DNA from 2 places in the Lysinibacillus sp. NPDC093688 genome. Region 1 is predicted to be linked to the other one. Evidence: predicted binding sites of a transcription regulator. Region 1 holds the regulator's gene; the other holds the start of a gene.

Region 1 (7,267 bases):
GTAGCATAATGAATGGAAAGGATTTTGACTGTGAACAATTCTCAAAAATTAAATAAACATAAAAAAACAGCCCTTTATGTTTTACTGATTTATATCCTCATGCAAATATCAGGTAGATGGCTGGCAAGCCCATTTCACAAGCTTGTTATGAGTACAACCGGTTTACCTAGTGAGCAAGCTGCCCCACTTACGCAAGGCTGGTATATTGCACTTAGCTTTGCCATTGCGTTAATTATAAGCTTAATCCTAACTTCTCGCGATAAAGCGTTTTGGGATATTTATAAAGGGAAGAAAGAAACGATACCACTGTCAATTATGTGGGGAATTATTGGTTTCTTCTTAGTTTTCTTTGGCCAAATGATTGGCGCAGCTATCGAAATGGCTATATTCGGTATCCAAGGTGGGTCGCAAAACACAGCTGATATTGTAGGTATAGCAAAAGGTGCTCCTATTGCGATACTAGCAATTGTCGTATTTGGACCAATTTTAGAAGAGTTCGTCTTCCGTCGTGTAATTTTTGGTTCGCTTGTCCAAACAACTAATTTCTGGGTAGCCGCTATAGTAAGTGCCATTTTCTTTGCACTTATTCATATGGACTTCTCACATATCTTACTTTATACAATTTGTGGATTAATTTTTGCCTTCTTATATCACAAAACGAAACGCATTTGGACGTCAATTATCGCCCATGTCATGCTGAACGGTTTTGTGACACTTGTACAATTGTATGCAGAACCATTGCAAAAGTTTCTTCAAGAACTAGAAAAAATGCAATAAAAAATCAGTGGGAGTTTTTCTTCCACTGATTTTTATTGCATGTAAGCTGTAACTATAACGACGAAAAAGCTCGATGCTACTAATAAGCATCGAGCTTCTATTATTATTGATTCAATTCTTCGATTTGACGTCTCTGCTGTTCAAGTGCCTCTTCTATCTGACGTTTTTGCTCAGCCTCTTGTTCTTCCTTCATTCGCATTTCCTCTGATTTTAAGTATTTCTTATAGCCAATACGAGAAATCATAATGCTAATTTCATAAAGAACAAACAACGGTACTGAAACCATTAAGTGCGAAGCTAATTCAGGTGGCGCGATTAGAGCAGCACATACAAATAAACCAAAGTATGAATACTTACGAATACGAATTAGTAACTCAGGAGATAAAATCCCAATACGTGAAAAAAACAAGACTACAATCGGTAATTGGAAAAGGAAACCAAAAGGTATTGTAAGCTTAAATAAAAACGTAAAATATTCATGTATGCCAATTGTTTGTTGAATTTCTAAATCGTTTGATAAATTCATCATAAACTTTATGACATAAGGGAATAGTAAAAAGTATGAAAAGGATAGCCCTGCTAAAAACAATAAAAATGAATACGGTATATAGCTTAAAGTTGCTTTTCGTTCTACGTCCCTTAATCCCGGGCTAATAAAAGCCCACAATTGATACATCAATACCGGCGAAGAAAGAATGAAAGCGATTAAGAAAACTACTTGGATATAAATTGCAAGTGGTGTTACTACATCAAATGCATGGAGCTCTATATTGTAATTCGCTCCAGTACTTTGAAGGTATTTAACAAGCGGCTTTGCAGCAAAGAAGCCACCAGCCATAGCGAGAACAAAGAAAACGGCAACAATGAAAAGCCGTTTTCTTAATTCTTCTATATGTTCAATGACAGTTAGATCTCTTGGATTCATTCCTCAAACATCCTAACTTACTTATCTAATTCTTTCTTTTTCTTGTCATCATCATCATCGTCGGCTAAACCTTTAGTAGCATTTTTGAATTCACGTAATGTTGAACCAAATGCTTTACCAAGCTCTGGTAACTTCTTAGGTCCAAAAATTAGTAATGCGACAATTCCGATAATAATGAGGCTCATAGGACCAATACCACCCATTACAGCCACCTCCTCTTTATATCCATCATTTTAACGCATATTTCGCCAATTTGCTAATTAATAATATGTGAAAGTTTTTCGTCATTTTCTCATTTTATTACATACTTCTACTTAACAGAAACTGTGAGCTATACTATCAATTATACCCCGGCCTAATTGCGTCCGGAGACTTTAACTTCTTTCAGTGGGTGTTTGGACTCCGCTGAAAGAAGTTAAATTATGTACAATGATCACTCTTCCTGATTACGAATTAAATAAATAAGTGCCTGCAACTCTACCGACAAATCGATTGTTAAAAGTTGCATTTTATCTGGTACAGTAATACGCTCTGGCGTAAAGTTCAAAATTCCTTTTGCGTTCATTACTGCTAATCTATCAGCCATTTTCTGTGCAGAGCGTGGTGAAACTGTTAAAATTGCAAGCTCCGCTCCATATTCTGCATACTTCTCTTCCAATAAATCAGGGTGAAAAACAGGAATATTGCTAATCATCTTCCCTTCTTTTGGAGCCTTCGAGTCAAATGCTACAACGATATGAGTATTGTGATTTTTTTGGAAATTATATTTTAATAAAGCACTACCTAAATTCCCCACACCAATTAACGCTACTTTTGTCGCTTCATGTTGATCGAGTGTTTGGCTAAAAAATTGTAAGAGATGCTGCACATCATAGCCATATCCCTTTTTCCCAAGAGCACCAAAATAAGAAAAATCTCGGCGAATAGTTGCAGAATCAATTTTCATCGCTTCACTTAGTTCCTTCGAAGAAATGCGTTCCATGCCTTCTTGTGCAAAGTTTTGGATAAAACGATAGTAAAGAGGAAGTCTTTTCGTAGTGGCTTGTGGAATTTTTAATTCTTGTTTCAAACTTTTTCCTCCTTAAAACGTATCAAATTCTATTTATGATACATGCTTTATATTTCTAAGTTTATAATATTCACTGGAGGATTTTCCTTTAGTTAAAGGCGCTTTTACGCCACTAACTAAAGGGAAATCGTTTCAATCTTACATGACAGCTTGGAATAAGTAAAGCATCGACATTGCAAGCCAATCGCTCATCCATTACACTAAGGAAGAATTGAGGTGTCAAGAATGATTGTTTTACAGGTCAATCAACTATATAAATCCTTCCTTGCAGATGAAATTTTAAGTGGCGTAAAATTAGAAGTTCAACATCGTGACCGTGTTGCATTAGTAGGTCGTAACGGTGCTGGTAAGTCCACTTTACTTAAAATAATTGCTGGTCAAATGTCATATGACTCTGGCGATATTATTATTCCTAAAGGTGTACAAATTGGATATTTAGAGCAGCATGCTGGATTAAACTCAACATTGTCGATTTGGGATGAAATGATGACAATTTTTGAGCCACTTATTGCCCAAGAACAAACACTACGATCATTAGAACAACAAATGGCCGATCCAACTGTTTATGAAAATCCTACTTTATATGCAAAAATAATGTCTGAATACGATCATTTGCAGCATAATTTTAAGGATGCGGGTGGCTATCAATATGAATCTGATACACGTTCTGTCCTTCATGGTATGCAGTTCTATCCTAATGATTACGAAAAGCCAATTAGCTCACTATCAGGGGGACAACGGACTCGGTTAGCGCTTGCTAAGCTTCTTTTAAGTAAACCTGACTTATTAATCCTTGATGAACCTACTAACCATTTAGATATTGATACCCTCTCTTGGTTGGAATCATATTTAAAAGGCTATGAAGGGGCTATTCTAATTGTTTCCCATGACCGCTATTTCTTAGACCAGGTTGTTTCCATTGTCTACGAAGTCTCTCGTCATCGCGTCACAAAATATACAGGCAATTATAGTGCCTATTTAGATGAAAAAGCGAAAAATTATGAGCGCGATTTGAAGCTTTTTGAACGTCAGCAAGATGAAAAGGCCAAGCTTGAGGATTTTATTCAAAAAAACATCGCTCGTGCTTCTACTACTAAAATGGCACAAAGTCGTCGTAAGATGCTTGAACGAACAGAATGGATGGAATCCCCTGATGGTGATGAAAAGTCAGCAAGCTTTGGTTTTACAATTGAACGTCAAAGTGGTAATGATGTATTATCTATCGATGACTTAACGATAGGTTATAGTGATAAGAAAATATCAAGTGGCATCACGCTACGCACTTTCCGAGAAGATCGCATTGCACTTGTTGGACCAAATGGTGTTGGTAAATCAACATTATTAAAAACCATTGTCAAAGATTTGCTACCACTCACTGGAGAGATTCGCTATGGTACAAATGTTCAAATTGGTTATTATGATCAAGAGCAGGCCAAGCTATCGAGCAATAAAAGCGTGCTAAAAGAGCTATGGGATGAATGGCCTTTAATGAATGAAAAAGATATTCGCACGGTGCTAGGCCGTTTCTTATTCAGTGGAGTTGATGTAGATAAAATCGTGTCATCTTTATCTGGTGGAGAAAAAGCTAGACTTGCATTAGCTAAGTTGATGATGCAAAAGGCAAATCTCTTAATTCTCGATGAGCCTACCAATCACTTAGACTTAGATAGTAAAGAGATACTGGAAAACGCACTGATTGATTATCCTGGAACGCTCTTATTTGTATCGCATGACCGATATTTCATCAATCGAATTGCTACTAAAGTAATTGAACTATCTGGCGATGGTTCCTTTGAGTACTTAGGTGACTATGATTATTATCTTGAAAAGAAACAAGAGCTATTAGAAATTGCACAAATGAAGGCAGCTGCTCAACCGCAGGCTCAAGCGGATGTACCTGATAAGATCTCTACCTCTAAAATTGATAAAGAGGCTAAAAAGCGGGAACGTCAAATTAGACGCATGCTTGAGGAACTAGAAGGGAAAATGCAGCAAGTAAATCTTGAAATAGCTCGCTTAGAGGAAGCACTTTGCGACCCTGAGATTTTCACAGACCACGAAAAAATTACACAACTCCAGGATGAATTATCCACTTCTAAGGAACAGTACGAGTTATTTGAAATGGAATGGCTGGAGCTAAGTGAAGAACTTGAAAAAATTACTGTATAACATCCCCCACCGAACTTTTTTAAGGTGGGCGTCTTGTAAAGCCATGTGACTTGTCGCATGGCTTTTTACTTTACTCGCCCTGTTTTTTCATATATATTGGTCAAGTGCTATTTTTCGACAAAAAGTGCCCACAACTTTATACACACTATAAATCTAGTAATACCAACATATCAACAGACTTTTCCACATTGTCCACAATTCAAAAATATTTTATTCACATCACTCTGTGCAAAACAGGCTACTATATATTGAATAATCACAAGTTATACACAAGTTATCAACATTTTGTGCATAAGTACGGATGTTCGCTCTTTTATTTCCACCTTGCCTGTGGATAATTTTCTGAAAAATTTGTCAACTAACTAGATTCATATCTTCTTATATACACTGTTTTCTCAACAATTTTTTCATAAAAGCAAAAAAGAGGTATTTTAGAATTAAATCTAAAACACCTCTTTTTCTATGCCGGATGCTTTAACTTCTGAAAGAAATTAAAGCCAGGATTTTAACTCCATCCCAGGGCGACCGTTCATTGATAAATTACCACGAATACCTGCTTCAAACATTGGCGTTGCTACTGCCCCAATCATAGCGGCATTATCTGTACACAGCTTTAATGGCGGTACATACAACGGGATACCTTCTTCCGCAAATACAGACTCAAGTGATGTACGTAAGCCTTTATTTGCCGCTACACCTCCAGCTGCAATAACTTGTTTCACTTTATATTCACGTGCTGCCCGTAATGTTTTCCCTGTTAGCACTTCAACTACGCTATCCTGAAATCCTTTGGCAACGGCAGTCGGAGAAATCTCTTCTCCACGCTGATCCATATTATGCTTATAATTAATAACTGCTGATTTTAAACCGCTAAAGCTAAAATCATAAGAATCTTCCTCTAACCACACTCGTGGGAAGGTTACAGCCTCATCCCCCTCATGTGCTAGCTTGTCAATACGTGGGCCACCTGGATACGGTAAGCCTAAGACACGTGCAACCTTATCATAAGCTTCACCAGCTGCATCATCTCTCGTCTCACCAATGACTTCAAAAGAGCCATGTTCTTTCATATAAACTAACTCTGTATGGCCACCTGATACAACTAGTGCTAATAATGGGAATTCCATCGGCTGCACGAGTGCATTAGCATATATATGTCCAGCTATATGATGCACACCGATCATCGGTAAATCATTGGCAAACGCAAAGGCCTTCGCGGCATTAATCCCAATTAACAATGCACCTACAAGACCAGGACCTTCAGTAACTGCCACAGCGTCTAAATCAGTTGGCTTCATATTTGCCTGTGCTAATGCTTCTTCTATAACCACTGTAATTTGCTCAACATGATGACGAGATGCAATTTCAGGTACAACCCCACCAAATCGTTTATGACTTTCTATTTGAGATGCAACTACATTTGAAACAATTTCAGAGCCGTTTCGAATAATCGCAGCTGCTGTTTCATCACAGCTCGATTCTATTGCTAATATAATTCGATCTTCCATCATAAATTCACCCACATGACAAGGGCATCCTCCCCGTTATCTGTATAATAGCCTTTACGTATGCCACCATCTTGGAAATTAAGCTTTCGATAAAGATTTTGAGCAACTGTATTTGTTACTCGTACCTCTAAACTCATGACTTCCATACTATGGTCTTTAGCGATACGCATTGCCTCTCGCATTAATCCTTCACCAATTCCACGACCGCGAGCAGCATCTATAACGGCTACGTTCGTAATTTGCGCTGCGTCTATAACCATCCACATTCCACAAAAACCGATAATGTTATTATAGTCATCTATAGCTAGCACATAATGTGCATACTGGTTTTCATGCACTTCATAATAAAAAGAGTCTAACGTCCATGGTGTAGAAAATGTAGCAAGCTCAATTTCATACACTGCTGGGACATCTTCAGTTACCATTTTACGATATATTACATCACTACTCATGTGCCTTCTCCTTTTGTTCCTTCAGCCAATTCGCCTCCGCCTCTGCAATACGTTTGTATTGTGGTACAAAATGATGAACAGCATCCACACTTGGTAGCTCCACTTTCATTGCTAATCGAACTGTTTCGCTTGCTCGTGGCAAGTCATGACTAAACGGTACGCGTTGAGCATAATCACCTAGCACCTCTACGATTTTATGCCAAAAAACATCTACATCTACTCCAACAAATAAAATCGGTGCCTCTAAAGCCTGTAAACGCTCTAACAAGCCATCAATATGATCGTGATAATCTTCTATAATTGTTTCAAGCTCACGACCTTTATAAACGGCCGTATAAACATTGCCTCTTCGCGCATCAAAAATAGG
Region 2 (7,267 bases), on a different contig from region 1:
TATTGAGATAAGCCATACGTTGGTACCAGAGGATTTGGTAGACATCGAACGTGAAATGAAGAAGATTGTTCAAGAGAATCTCACAATCGTGCGCAAAGAAGTGACGCGTGATGAGGCTCGACAATTATTTGCGCAGGATGCATTAAAGTTAGAATTAATAGATGCAATTCCCGTAGATGAACTAGTAACGGTCTATGAACAAGGCGATTTTATCGATTTATGTCGTGGACCACATATTCCGAATACAGCTAAGTTACAGCACTTTAAGCTGATGCATATTTCAGGTGCGTATTGGCGTGGTGATTCGAAGAACCAAATGTTACAACGTATTTATGGCGTGGCATTTACGACAAAAGAAGCGATGGAAGCCCATTTTGTATTTTTAGAAGAAGCAGAAAAGCGTAACCATCGCCGACTAGGTAAAGAGCTGGAACTGTTTATGTTTTCAGAGGAAGCGCCTGGCATGCCATTTTACTTAGCGAACGGACAAATTATTCGCAATGAATTGGAACGTTTTTTACGCGAGCTCCAAACAAGCTATGACTATCAAGAAGTGCGTACGCCACTAATGATGAATCAAAGACTGTGGGAGCAGTCAGGACATTGGCAGCACTACCACGAGAATATGTATTTTACACAAGTGGATGAGCAAAAGTTTGCGCTAAAGCCGATGAACTGCCCAGGACATATGTTAATATACAAAAACGATTTACATTCATATCGTGATTTACCGATTCGCATGGCAGAATTTGGCCAAGTCCACCGTCATGAATTTAGTGGCGCATTAAATGGGCTACTGCGTGTACGCACATTTTGTCAGGACGATGCCCACATTTTCGTGACACCCGAACAAATTGAAGACGAAATTACATTGGCATTACAAATTATTGATCATGTGTATCAGGTGTTCGGCTTTACATATGACATCGAATTATCGACACGCCCGGATGATTATATGGGCGAACGCTCCCTTTGGGACAAGGCGGAAAAGGCGCTTGAAAATGTATTACAACGCTTAGGCTTCCCGTACAAAGTAAACGAAGGAGACGGTGCGTTTTACGGACCGAAAATCGATATTCACATCAAAGATGCTATTAAACGTAGTCATCAATGTGCAACGGTGCAGTTAGACTTCCAGCTGCCAGAGAAGTTTGACTTAACATATATCAATGAAGTAAATGAAAAAGTGCGCCCAGTTGTTATTCATCGAGCAGTATTTGGCTCGATAGATCGCTTCTTAGGTATTTTAATCGAGCACTTTGGTGGCGCGTTCCCACTTTGGTTAGCACCAAAACAAGTGCAAATTATTGGTGTATCGGCTGTCCATAAACTATATGTAGATAAAGTTGCAGATGCCTTACGCCAAGAAAATATTCGTGTATCGGTAGATAACCGAAATGAAAAGCTTGGTCGCAAAATTCGTGATGCGCAAATGCAAAAAAATCCTTATATCCTTGTCCTAGGTGATGAAGAAGAGCAAAGTGAATCTGTCACTGTTAGGGCTTATAAGCAAGAAGCCCTAACGAAAATGTCAGTTGACGCATTTGTCCAAAAGGTAAAAGAAGAAATTGAGCAGAAAAGATTGCCGATTTCATTAAGTGTGTAAAGTCAAAATCATAAAAATTTGTATTCTGTAAATTTATAAAGAATGCATGCAAGTTATATATAGTTTTACGGATTTTAAGATCTACAACGATTGCTGGGTTCTTGATTAGAAAATCGTGTGTATTGTAGAGCCTAATTGAGTCATTAGGCGAGTAATACTTTATATAAAATTTAGCTAATTAAAAATACATGGTTGAAAGAACTAGATGAAAGAGCTCAAAAGTTAATTCATCTAGTTTTGACCTTAGTATTTTAGGGGCATCAGTAGTAATAAAATCTGTGAATTCTTGTTATCATGAAAGTATATATACATATGAGACAACATAGGTGTATCTCATATATATTGTTTCCTACGTGTTTCCATAGGTCTCGTTCTTGTTCCAATCCTATAACTTCCGTTCTATTCTTAATTCGTGTACCTCAGCAATAAACAGTTCAACAGCTTCGTCGCTTCCTTTTGTTTTCCAAAGTTGCTGAACAGCTTTAACAAATGGTCTAACGAATTGAAATTCGAGGTACTGAAATGCAAGGAGTACTGGACGGAAAAGAAATAAAATAAATATAATTGGAAGTCAAATATGTAATAAGAATTATCAATCAAAATGAGCTTGTGAAACATTATACTTAAACAAAAGGGTGCATTAGTTGAATAAGACTCATTTAATTGATCAAATTTCTTTATAAAAATCTCATACTTAGTTAGAAAGATTAACTCCATTTTGATCAATCTTTTTTCAAATTGGGGTGTTTTTGCATTTGCTGATAAATAAAGGTTGAAGGAAGTTTTTTTAATCAAGCTTTATTCTAAAGCTGCACTCAGAATAAAGGTTCGTTTAATTTAGGTCTTGATAATAGTCTGTTTTCTTGGCCTTTTGTATTTAAAAATTAATACATACTAAAGATTCTTTAGGGGCATCTATAACAAGATAAATGCCTATTACCAATAAAGTATCAACAGGCAGTCAGTATCAGGTGCGTTTAGGAAGTTACATATGGTGCCTTTATTTGATGCCAATTTATAAAAAATGGCTAGTCACCAAAAATCGGAGACGATTTTTGATAAAATGTATGTCATTTAAATAGGAAAGGTTCAGCAGGAACGGAAATAAACTCGATTTTATGGAGATAAGAACTAAAAAATACCAAATTAGCACTTTATAGTTGTCTAAATGGAGTATTCATAGCAAAATATAGAATAGAACATGATAAAACTTTAGGAGGTCTATCAATGAAAACTGAACAACAATATTTCAATGATGCGATTTCAATTCAACAATATATGGATAATATGACGACGTTAAAAGAGGAAAGCTTCCGTATTTATGGTGGTTTCGAAGTGCCAGTAAACGATGGCTTTATCGAAATGCTGAAGAGCAAGCAACTAAAAATTTTAACAATTACTGAGGATTGGTGCGGGGACGCAATGTTAAACAATCCAATCATTCGCCGAGTTGCAGAGGCAGCAGGATTAGACATGCGCGCAGTACTACGTGATGCCGATACAGATTTGATTGATCGTTATTTAACAAACGGTGGCCGTGCAATTCCGGTTTATGTTTTATTAGATGATGCTGGTCAGGTTGTTGGAAAATGGGGACCACGAGCACCAGAATTACAGGATCTAGTAGTAAGTAAACGAGCTACTTTACCTGATAAAGAAGATCCGACATTTGATGATGCACAAAAAGCGCTATATGCAGAAATTCGTGAAGAGAATATGACGAATAAATCATATTGGACATATGTTTACGAGGATTTTAAAAAGCAAGTAACAGCTGCATTGCAATAATTGTAAATCACAAGGCTGCATGTCAGAAAAAAGAGGACATGCCTTGCTTTTGTTTACTTCAATGCAACATTTAAACGTATAATTCGTTGAAAAGAAATAGAATCTTATGAAGCAAAGAAGGTATGTTATGAAACGAGCAAGAATCATTTATAATCCTACATCTGGGCGTGAAGTGTTTAAAAAGCATCTACCAGAAGTATTGGCAAAATTAGAGGTAGCAGGCTATGAAACATCTTGTCACGCAACAACCTGTGAAGGCGATGCAACCATTGCTGCAAAAAATGCAGTAGAACGTGGCTTTGATATAATTATTGCAGTTGGTGGAGATGGCACATTAAATGAAGTTGTTGCAGGTGTAAGTCCATTTGAGAACCGGCCGAAAGTGGGTCTAATTCCGATGGGCACAACGAATGACTTTGCCCGTGCCGTGCAGATTCCTCGAAATATTGAAGCTGCCGTTGACATTATTATTAAAGGTGAATCGTTGCCGGTAGATGTTGGTTTATTAAATGGGGAACGCTATTTCATCAATATTGCTGCTGGCGGACGGATTACAGAATTAACTTATGAAGTGCCAAGTAAAATGAAAACAATGCTAGGACAGTTAGCTTATTACTTAAAAGCAGTGGAAATGATCCCATCGATTAAAGCTTCTCACATGCGTATAGAATATGATGGCGAAGTGTTTGATGGGGATGCCATGATGTTTTTATGTGGCTTAACAAATTCAGTAGGAGGCTTTGAAAAGCTTGCACCAGACGCAAGTATTAATGATGGCTACTTTACTTTAATCGTATTGAAAAAAGTAAACCTGCCTGAATTTATTCAGCTTGCTGCGATGGCATTAAGAGGCGAGCATTTAAATGATGATCGTGTAATTTATAAAAAGGCAAGTGTCGTCAAAGTATCTACTGAAGATGAAATTCATTTAAACTTAGATGGTGAATATGGTGGGGACGCGCCTGCAACATTTGAAAACTTAAAGCGTCATATTGAAATTTTTGTTCCACTAGCAGATATTCGTGAGGAAGACCGTATGTAATGAACATAAAAAAGGTTTCTGCTTAATTTAGATGGAGCCCTGTTTAATCGATTTTTTGTGGAGATTAATGGATCATCACCACATGTTTTGGTGATGATCCATATTAATGGGTTAATCACCATATATATGAACATTTACATCCTTTAATTGGTATTGTGAATAAATTAAGAAAAATGTTTGGCAAATGTGCGTATATTACTTGAACAAAATTTGAAACCTTTATAATAGGCCGAAATTCCGGTCCATTATAAAGGTTTTTTTCGTTGCAATAGTGGAAAATGAGGGTATGGATAAGGGAAAGGAAGTGTTGCTTTTGTATAAGTCACAGGAAAGAAAGCTCATTTGGCTAAGCTTTGGTGTTGCAATTATCATGCTACTTTCCATACTTGGAAGAATATTTGGAAGTTAGGGGGGCAATGAAATGGTAAATGAATCAGCAGTCTTTTGGAGTAGAGCATTAACGGAGCTAACTTTATCGTTCCATATTATTTATGCAACGATTGGTGTTGGTGTCCCATTAATGATTATGATCGCACAATGGACTGGGTATAAAAAGAATGATGAGCACTATATTTTAATGGCAAGACGTTGGGCACGAGGTTTTGTTATTACAGTTGCAGTCGGAGTTGTAACAGGGACAGCAATTGGCTTACAGTTGTCTTTACTATGGCCGAATTTTATGCAGCTTGCCGGCCAAACAATTGCATTACCACTTTTTATGGAAACGTTTGCATTTTTCTTTGAAGCCATCTTCCTAGGCATCTACTTATATACGTGGGATCGTTTCGATAATCCGAAAAAGCATATGCTATTGTTAATTCCAGTTGCTATCGGTGCATCAATGTCAGCTGTGTTTATAACAATTGTCAATGCGTTTATGAATGCGCCGCAAGGATTTGACATTGTGGACGGACAGCTTGTGAATATTCAACCTTTTTTAGCCATGTTTAATCCAGCGATGCCAACAAAAGTAGCACATGTTCTCGTTACAGCCTACATGACGTCCGCATTTGTATTAGCATCTATTGCAGGATACCGTCTACTTAAAGGTTCTAAGCATATATACCATAAAAAATCTTTATACCTACTTATGAAGATTGGTCTGATTTTCTCCATTGCATCAGCGATTATTGGAGACTTTTCGGGTAAATATTTAGCAGAATATCAACCAGAAAAACTAGCTGCAGCTGAGTGGCATTTCGAAACGGGAGATAAAGCTTCTCTTATACTACTTGGTGTATTAAATGGTGAAGAAGTAAAATATGCTATTAAAGTACCTTATGCTTTGAGCGTTTTAGCACATAATAATCCAAATGCAGAGGTAATTGGTTTAGATCAATTTGCAAAAGAAGATCGACCACCACTGTATATTCATTACCTCTTTGATCTAATGGTGTTTATTGGCATGTTCATGGCATTCGTTTCACTAGTTTACGTATCCGGGAAAGCACGTGATTGGCAGTTTATTCATAGACGTTGGTTTAGATGGATTGTTGTTGCAGGTGGGCCACTTTCCATTATTGCGATTGAAGCAGGATGGTGGCTTGCTGAAGTGGGACGACAGCCTTGGATCTTATATGGATTAATGCGAACACCAGAAGGGGCCACAACGAGTGACCATGTAGATTTAATGATGCTGTTGTTTACCGGCGTATATGCTGTATTAGCAGTAGGAAGTATCGTAGTGTTGATTCGTATGTTCAAAAAGAATCCAATTGAGCGAGAAATAGAAGATCGCCATGCTGAAAAAGGCGGTGACATCTTATGACATTAGAGATTTTAGGTATTTCAGTGTTATGGATTTTCCTATTTGGTTATGTCATTGTAGCTTCAATCGATTTTGGAGCAGGCTTTTTTAATGCCTACAGCTTACTTATCGGAAAAAATCACATTTTAACGAATATTATTAAGCGCTATTTATCACCTGTTTGGGAAGTAACCAATGTCTTTTTAGTATTCTTCTTTGTGGGGATTGTCGGATTTTTCCCTCAAACAGCTTTCTATTATGGAACGATTTTACTTGTCCCAGTTAGTATTTCGCTAGTGCTTCTTGCAATACGAGGCTCCTACTATGCATTTGAATCATATGGCACACGTGGACATATTGGTTACACGCTGACGTATGGTATAGCTGGCTTACTTATTCCAGCCTCACTCTCTGTTGTGTTCGCGATTGCTGCTGGTGGCTATGTTGATATTGTTGACGGGCAACCGGTATTGAATTATTGGACGTTGTATACGAGCCCGTTTGCTTGGAGTATTGTCGTGTTGAGCATTGCAGCTGTACTTTATATTTCAGCCTCATTTTTAACTTGGTATGCGCATAAAGCAAAGGATCGAGAAGCTACAAATTTAATGCGAAAATACGCACTTGCTTGGGCGATACCATTAATGGTAAGTGCGCTCGGCATTATGTACGAAATGAAATTCATCAACCCTGAAATTTACAATAACATGGTAAATCTATGGTGGATGTTTGCCATTTCAGCTGTGTTATTTATTGTTACTGTAATATTAATATGGACGCGAAAAAATTACGGTCTTGCGGTTAGTTTATTGATTGCCCAATTTGCAGTGGCATTCTTCGCATATGGAATTGCTCAATATCCATATTTACTGTATCCATATCTAACAATTTACGATAGCTTTACGAGTACACAAATGGCGATTGCACTCGTCATTGCGTTTATTTTGGGATTGTGTCTGCTTATTCCGTCACTGTTCTTGTTGTTGAAATTATTCCTTTTCAACAAAAATTATGTGACAGGAAAAGAAGACAATCACGCATAGGAGGGATACAACTATGACAAGTTTTTTGATTTTTTATGCAC

The links. The regulator Rex, encoded in region 1, represses fermentation and respiration genes when NADH is low (regulators of the CRP and FNR family bind a similar motif). The targets are predictions, from matches to a motif close to TTGTGAAATATTTCACAA.
Region 2: the regulator Rex is predicted to act here: its motif matches at 4,590-4,607, upstream of ACQKN2_RS18750 (cytochrome ubiquinol oxidase subunit I).

Annotation. Positions count from the first base shown of each region.
Region 1 is NZ_JBNNUX010000029.1:50,681-57,947, forward strand. It holds gene ACQKN2_RS19105 (CPBP family intramembrane glutamic endopeptidase) at 13-777, shown strand; gene tatC (twin-arginine translocase subunit TatC) at 881-1,702, opposite strand; gene ACQKN2_RS19115 (twin-arginine translocase TatA/TatE family subunit) at 1,720-1,905, opposite strand; gene ACQKN2_RS19120 (redox-sensing transcriptional repressor Rex) at 2,136-2,771, opposite strand; gene abc-f (ribosomal protection-like ABC-F family protein) at 2,997-4,940, shown strand; gene tsaD (tRNA (adenosine(37)-N6)-threonylcarbamoyltransferase complex transferase subunit TsaD) at 5,432-6,451, opposite strand; gene rimI (ribosomal protein S18-alanine N-acetyltransferase) at 6,448-6,900, opposite strand; gene tsaB (tRNA (adenosine(37)-N6)-threonylcarbamoyltransferase complex dimerization subunit type 1 TsaB) at 6,893-7,267, opposite strand, start outside.
Region 2 is NZ_JBNNUX010000028.1:29,328-36,594, reverse strand. It holds gene thrS (threonine--tRNA ligase) at 1-1,606, shown strand, start outside; gene ACQKN2_RS18760 (thioredoxin family protein) at 2,834-3,394, shown strand; gene ACQKN2_RS18755 (diacylglycerol kinase) at 3,522-4,436, shown strand; gene ACQKN2_RS18750 (cytochrome ubiquinol oxidase subunit I) at 4,858-6,204, shown strand; gene ACQKN2_RS18745 (cytochrome d ubiquinol oxidase subunit II) at 6,201-7,226, shown strand; gene cydS (cytochrome bd oxidase small subunit CydS) at 7,240-7,267, shown strand, end outside.